2 regions of the Pararhizobium sp. DWP1-1-3 genome follow, and region 1 is predicted to be linked to the other one. Evidence: riboswitches for the same ligand, from Rfam matches in the RefSeq annotation. Region 1 holds a riboswitch; the other holds the start of a gene.

Region 1 (3,402 bases):
GCCATCAAGGCGCAGGTCCTGGATGACCGATCCCCAGGTGAGGATATGCGCGGTCAGGCCGCCGCCCTTGATCACAATGCGATGTACGGGTTCGCCGGACGGCATATGGCCGAACACTTCAGTCTCTGTCTGCACGGCTATTCTTCCTCCACTAATCCCCGGCGGCAAACTGGCTCATTTCGCTGAAAGCGGCAACCGAAAAGTCATACAATTTACTGCCGTCCGGCCAATGCAGCGTTCCGGCGTCTCTCTCAGCTAAGAGAAGCAGATGGTCTTAAAACGTCTTCTGGTAGACGATGAAAGGCGTCTTGCCGGCGATCCGGTCATAGAGCTTGCGGGCATTGGCGTTGAAGTCCTGGGTCATCCAGTAGACCTCCTCGGCCTTTTCAGCGTTTGCGCGGGCATAGACGGCCTCGATCAGCGCCCGGCCAATTCCCTGTCCGCGCACGTCCGGATCGGCGAACAGGTCCTGCAGGTAGCAGATCGAATTCTCGTGCCAGCAGGATCTGTGAAACAGGAAGTGCGCAAGGCCGACCGGCTTGCCGTCGAGAACGGCCAGAAATCCGGCATATTCATGGGCTGCACCGCTCAAGAGCCGTGAAAAGGTGAGGGCGTAGATCTTTTCCGGCAGGGTGGTTTCGTAGAAGGCGAGATAGGCCTTCCACAGACGGCGCCAGTCCTGTTCGTCACCGGGCTCGACCTGGCGGATGATGAGGGGTGCGGTCAGCGTCTGTCCTTCCCGATATCGGCGAGATCATAGGATGTCGTCTGATAGATATCGTTGATCCAATTGCCGAACAACAGGTGTGCGTGGCTGCGCCAGCGGTTCTGCGGCGTCAGCGTCGGATCATTGTGGGGAAAGTGGTTGTGCGGCATCTTGATCGGCACGCCGGCATCGACATCGCGGAAATATTCGTCCGACAGCGAGGTCGAATCATATTCGACATGGTTGAAGACATAGAGCCGGTTGCCTGCCTTCTCGTGCACGAAGCAGACGCCCATTTCGTCGGATTCCATCAGGATTTCCAAACCGGGTTTCTGCTCGATATCGGCGCGGCGCACCTCGGTCCAGCGTGATACCGGGATCTGGAAATCATCGGAAAAGCCGCTGAGATAGGGCGAGGACGGGTTGAGATTGTGATGGCGATAAACGCCGAATGCCTTTTCCTTCAACGTGTATTTCGGCACGCCATGAAAATGGTAGATCGCCGCCATGGCGCCCCAGCAGATGTTCAGCGTCGAATGGACGTTGGTATGGGTCCAGTCGAGAATCTGCTGCATCTCGTTCCAGTAGGTGACGTCTTCATAATCCAGCGTTTCGACAGGGGCGCCGGTGATGATCAGGCCATCGAACTTGCGGTGCTTGACCTCTTCCCAGGTCTGGTAAAAGGCCAGCAGATGCTCTTCCGGCGTGTTCTTGGCCTTGTGGCCGCCCAACCGGATGAGCGAGAACTCGACCTGCAGCGGCGAGGCGCCGACGAGGCGCGCCATCTGCACTTCGGTCTTGATCTTGTTCGGCATGAGATTGAGCAGGCCGATCTGCAGCGGCCGGATGTCCTGGCGGATCGCCGCAGTTTCGGTCATCACCCGCACGCCCTCTTTGACGAGGGTTTCATAGGCGGGAAGCGTATCGGGAATCTTGATGGGCATGGGGCAACACTCGGCTCTACGAACATGCCGGAACAAAAAACCGGCAACGATACAAATCGCAACCGGCCCCGCTTGCTTGCGCATGCACGGCCCTTTAGCGACTTATTTAACGTGGCTGCAAGCCGGCCGGCCAAATCACCACGAGTGCCTCAATAGCGCCTGTTCGCCTGCGAATCAATATGCATCACCCATGTCCGTGAAACCGGCGCCGCGGCGATTGCCGGCGGCAGGTTTTCTTGAAGCGGCGATGGGGGAATGCGGGCGGCAGTCCCGTGAACCGCCAGATGCCGTGTTCACGCCGATGTGTTCGCGAACCTGAAACCCGGCGGCTGCCGCGTCCGTACCTCTGATGATGTCAGGAGGATACGATGCCCAGTCTTGCCTATCAGATCAGCCCGGCCGATTTCCGGCAGCGGCGCATGCTGCAGGCGACCATCGCCGTCCTTGCAATGCTACCGGTGTTTGCCGGGCTGGCGGGCGTGGTGATGGGACCCGGCTTTCTCGGCGAAAAGACCCCGCCCGTCGATCTCGCCAGCCATGTGCGGTTCCTGTCCGGGCTTTTCCTTGCCCTAGGCATCGGCTGGTACAGCTGCATTCCGGCGATCGAGACCAAGGCCGAGCGCATCCGGATTCTGGCGATCCTGACCGTCAGCGGCGGGTTGGCGCGGCTGTATTCGCTGATTTCCGATGGTCTGCCCTCGGCCGGGCATGTGCTCGGCCTTGGCATGGAGCTTGTCGTCGTGCCCTGCCTGGTCGTCTGGCACGGGCGGGTAGCAGCGCTGAGCCAAAGCCGGGGCTGAGCGAGGTCGCGCGGCAATCGGCGTCTTCCTTCCGGTCAGAAAACGGGCGGAGGCGATTGCCGCAAGCGGCGGGTGGGGCGATCCTGGCGTGGCTGGGAGGATCGTCTCACCCTTTTTTTGCGGTCAGCCACGGGCTGTTGCGTTTCTGGAGGATTCTTCCCCGAAAACGGTCACTGGATCAGAGCCGATGCAGACGCGGTTGCGGCCGGAATTCTTGGCCTCGTAAAGAGCTGCATCCGCCTCTGACATCAACGTCGCATTCGGCTTCTGCCGGTCGTCATCGCGGTGGGCAAAACCGATGCTGACGGTGACCATGCGGCGGATCTTGCGGGCATGAAGGGTGAGGAGAGACTGGACATTGCCGCGCACCAGCTCGGCCACTTCGACCGCCTGCTCCTGCGAAAGGTCGCCGAGAATGATGGCGAATTCCTCGCCGCCAAAGCGGGCGGCCAGGTCGCGGCCGGGCCGGATGCTGGTCTGCAGCGCATCGGCCACCAGCACCAGGCAGAGATCGCCGTCGACATGGCCAAAGCTGTCATTGTAGGACTTGAAGTGGTCGATATCCACGATCAGAAGGCTGCTGCGGCCCGCGCTTGCGCGCATGAAATTCATCAACTGCCGGCGGTTGGCCAGCCCCGTCAACGGATCGGTCAGCGTCTCGACGATCAGCTCCCGGTTGGCCCGCTCCAGCGCTGCGCCATGGTCCGCAAGCTCTTCGGCCAGCTGCTTGTTTTCCAACGACAGGCGCAGCGCAAGAGTGAGCTGCGATCCCATGCCTCTGGCGATGATGGCCAAGGCAATGCATAGCAGCACCGAGGCGAGGGCGAGCAGTTGGCCGTATTCGATATCGCCTGATGCCAGCGTGATGGCAAACAGCGTGAAGATCGGTACCTGGAAAAGATTGTATGCCGCACCGTAGACGATGGCCGGGAAGGTGCAGGTGACAGCGCCC
Region 2 (3,402 bases), on a different contig from region 1:
AAGCGCGCGCATCCCGCTGAATTCAAAACTGAATTTCTATAAATCAGCGCCTGTATACGAGAATATGATTAAGTATACCGGTGCCTCCCCCCAGCCAACCGGTGGGGAGGAGGCAGGATTGATCAGGCCTGAACCGACTTCAGAGCACGGGCGAAATCCTCGATCAGGTCTTCGCTGTCCTCGATCCCCGCCGAGAAGCGCACGGTGCCGGGCGAGATGCCGAGTTCCGCGCGGGCTTCATCGGAAAGGTTCTTGTGCGTTGTCGTTGCCGGATGGGTGATCAGGCTCTTGCTATCGCCGAGATTGTTGGAGATCAGCACCACGTCTAGCGCGTTCTGCAGCGCAAAGGCCGCTTCCTTGCCGCCCTTCAGCTCGAAGCAAACCAGCGTCGAGCCGCCCTTCATCTGCCGGGCGATGATATCGGCCTGCGGATGGTCCTTGCGGCCGGGATAGATCACCTTGGCGACCTGGCTCTGCTCGGCGAGGAAATCGGCGACACGCGACGCGTTTTGGCTCTGCTGGCGCACCCGCAAGGGCAGCGTCTCGATGCCCTTCAACAGCGTCCAGGCATTGAATGGCGAGAGGGCCGGGCCAGTGTGGCGGAAATAGTCGTGCAGGTGCTCGTTGATCCATTCCTTGTCGGACAGGATCACGCCACCGAGGCAACGGCCCTGGCCGTCGATATGCTTGGTGGCGGAGTAGACGACGATATGGGCGCCCAGTTCCAGCGGCTTCTGCAGCAGCGGCGTCGCAAAGACGTTGTCGACGATGACCTTGGCGCCGATCTGATCGGCGATCTTGGCGACGCCTTCGATATCGATCACTTCCAGCGTCGGATTGGTCGGGCTTTCGAGGAAGAACACCTTGGTGTTTGGCTTGACGGCCTTTTCCCAGTTTTCCAGGAAACGCCCGTCGATCAGCGTGAATTCGATGCCGTATTTCGGCGCCAGCGTTTCGACCACCCAGCGGCAGGAGCCGAACAGGGCGCGGGCCGCAACGATATGATCGCCGGCCTTCAGCTGGCAGAGGATTGCGGCGGAAACCGCAGCCATGCCGGATGCGGTGGCGCGCGCATCTTCGGCGCCTTCCAGCATGCACATGCGCTTTTCGAACATGTCGTTGGTCGGGCTGCCGTAGCGGGCGTAGATGAAGCCGTCCGTCTCGCCCTTGAAGCGCGCTTCCGCCGCTTCCGAGCTGTCGTAGACGAAGCCCTGCGTCATGAAGATGGCTTCGGAGGTTTCGCCATGGTTTGAACGGGTCGTGCCGCCGTGAACGAGCTGTGTCGCGGGGCGCCAATTGTTGCTCATCGATTGTCTCTTTCAAAACAAAAAAACCGGCCGCGTAAAGCAAGCCGGTTTCAAACCCGGCCTTTTTAGCTATTTGTTTTACGTGGCTGCAAGCCGACCGGCCAAATCACCACGGGATAAGTCAGTATTTACTGATTAGCCGCGCTTGCGTCAATTCCCGCGAACAAGAAGATATGTCACAGGGACAATTTGGGTTATGACGTGCCGGGTGCGGCAAAGAGGACGATGGAAATGACCAGGGCCACAGGCATTCTAGCCGATCGCGCCATTGCTGCGCTGTTTGATGCGGGACGGTTGAAAAGCGAGGCAAAGCTCGATGCCGACCAGATCCAGCCGGCCAGCCTTGACCTGCGTCTCGGCTCGATCGCCTTTCGTGTGCGCGCCAGCTTCATGCCCGGTCCCGGCCATCTGGTGGCCGACAAGCTCGACCGGTTGAAGCTGCACGTCATCGATCTGTCCGAAGGGGCGGTGCTGGAAACCGGCTGCGTCTACATCGTGCCGCTGATGGAAAGCCTCGATCTTTCACCGGAAATGTCCGCCTCGGCCAATCCGAAAAGCTCGACCGGCCGTCTCGACATCTTTACCCGCGTCATCACCGATCGCGCCCAGGAATTCGACAAGATCCCGGCCGGCTATTCCGGCCCGCTCTATCTCGAAATCAGCCCGCGCACCTTCCCGGTCATTGTCCGGCGCGGCTCGCGCCTGTCGCAGATCCGCTTCCGCATCGGCCATGCGCTGCTCACCGAAACCGAAGTGCTGGCACTGCATGAAAGCGACGTGCTCGTCGCCAGCGACAAGCCCAACGTCTCCGGGGCCGGCATTGCGCTGTCGATCGATCTCAAGGGCACCGGTGCCGATGGCCTGATCGGGTATCGCGGCAAGCACCACACCGCCGTCATCGATGTCGACAAGAAGGCCGAGCACGGCATCTTCGATTTCTGGGAACCGCTCTACAGCCGCGGCCGCGACGAACTGATCCTCGATCCCGACGAGTTCTACATTCTCGTCTCGCGCGAAGCCGTGCATGTGCCGCCGCTCTATGCCGCCGAAATGACGCCGTTCGATCCGCTGGTCGGCGAATTCCGTGTCCATTATGCCGGCTTCTTCGACCCCGGGTTCGGCCACGTCTCGGCCGGCGGCAAGGGCAGCCGCGCCGTGCTGGAAGTCCGCAGTCACGAAGTGCCGTTCATCCTCGAGCATGGCCAGATCGTCGGCCGCCTGGTCTACGAGCACATGATCGAGCGCCCAGAAGGTCTTTACGGCCTCGGTCTCGGTTCCAACTATCAGGCCCAGGGCCTGAAACTCTCCAAGCATTTCCGTTCGGAGTAAATTCCGCCGGAAAAGCGGCTGCCGCCTTGACAGGCAGCCATGCTTGGTGGAAACCTCGGGGGCAAGGCGGGTATGATGTAGTGGTAGCTTGTCAGCTTCCCAAGCTGATCGTGCGGGTTCGATTCCCGCTACCCGCTCCACTTTATTTCAGATATTGCAGGCGTATCCATCTTGAACAAGGAAGCGCCGTTCCGGCCATGGAAAAATCCACAAAGCGCATTCGTTTGGAAGAGGAACGAGATCAGCTCAAGGATGAGTTGGCAAACGAGTTCAAATTTTTCAGCGCCACCAACGAATTCCGCGAGGGGATGCTGCCCGAGATCATCGCGGTCATGACACGATACGACCGGATCGAACATGTCCTGAAGCGTTACCAGGATGAGGTGTTCACGCCGTTGGTTGAGCCGCAACTCGACATTGATGCTCCGCCGGTGGAGGGCGACACGCTGCATTTTCTCGGAAAAAAGCCTCCATCCGAATAGACCCCAGCCGTCCAAACGCCCGGAACCATCAGCTTTCACCGGGGTGGCAGACTGGAAGGTGCGGCGTCTTGTTCCAGGAAAACGGAGCCGTCCGCAACTCTAGCAGGGCCTTCCATGCGGCCAGGGACATAAACAGCCAGTACAAAGGCACGAAAATCCAGCGCCAGCCGACAGCCCGTTTTTCGCGGGCAGTCATCCGGCTTCGCCCAAGTGAGACGAAGACCGCGTAACTGCCGAAAATATTGACGATATCGCAGGTGAAGAGCCAGAAGGTCAGCCAACCC

The links. Region 1 has a riboswitch for S-adenosylmethionine ahead of metA (homoserine O-acetyltransferase MetA). Riboswitches for the same ligand answer to the same signal wherever they lie in the genome.
Region 2: linked by a shared signal. The riboswitch ahead of ACP7BS_RS24970 (O-succinylhomoserine sulfhydrylase) and the one ahead of metA (homoserine O-acetyltransferase MetA) in region 1 are both predicted to bind S-adenosylmethionine.

Annotation. Positions count from the first base shown of each region.
Region 1 covers NZ_JAFCTR010000018.1:75,672-79,073, reverse strand. The annotation lists gene ACP7BS_RS26120 (aldose epimerase family protein) at 1-135, opposite strand, end outside; gene ACP7BS_RS26115 (GNAT family N-acetyltransferase) at 275-727, opposite strand; gene metA (homoserine O-acetyltransferase MetA) at 724-1,650, opposite strand; SAM riboswitch at 1,725-1,802, opposite strand; gene ACP7BS_RS26105 (DUF4345 domain-containing protein) at 2,019-2,450, shown strand; gene ACP7BS_RS26100 (diguanylate cyclase) at 2,574-3,402, opposite strand, start outside.
Region 2 covers NZ_JAFCTR010000016.1:99,732-103,133, reverse strand. The annotation lists gene ACP7BS_RS24970 (O-succinylhomoserine sulfhydrylase) at 123-1,307, opposite strand; SAM riboswitch at 1,352-1,430, opposite strand; gene ACP7BS_RS24965 (2'-deoxycytidine 5'-triphosphate deaminase) at 1,539-2,636, shown strand; tRNA gene ACP7BS_RS24960 (tRNA-Gly) at 2,703-2,776, shown strand; gene ACP7BS_RS24955 (hypothetical protein) at 2,834-3,118, shown strand; gene ACP7BS_RS24950 (glycosyltransferase) at 3,147-3,402, opposite strand, start outside.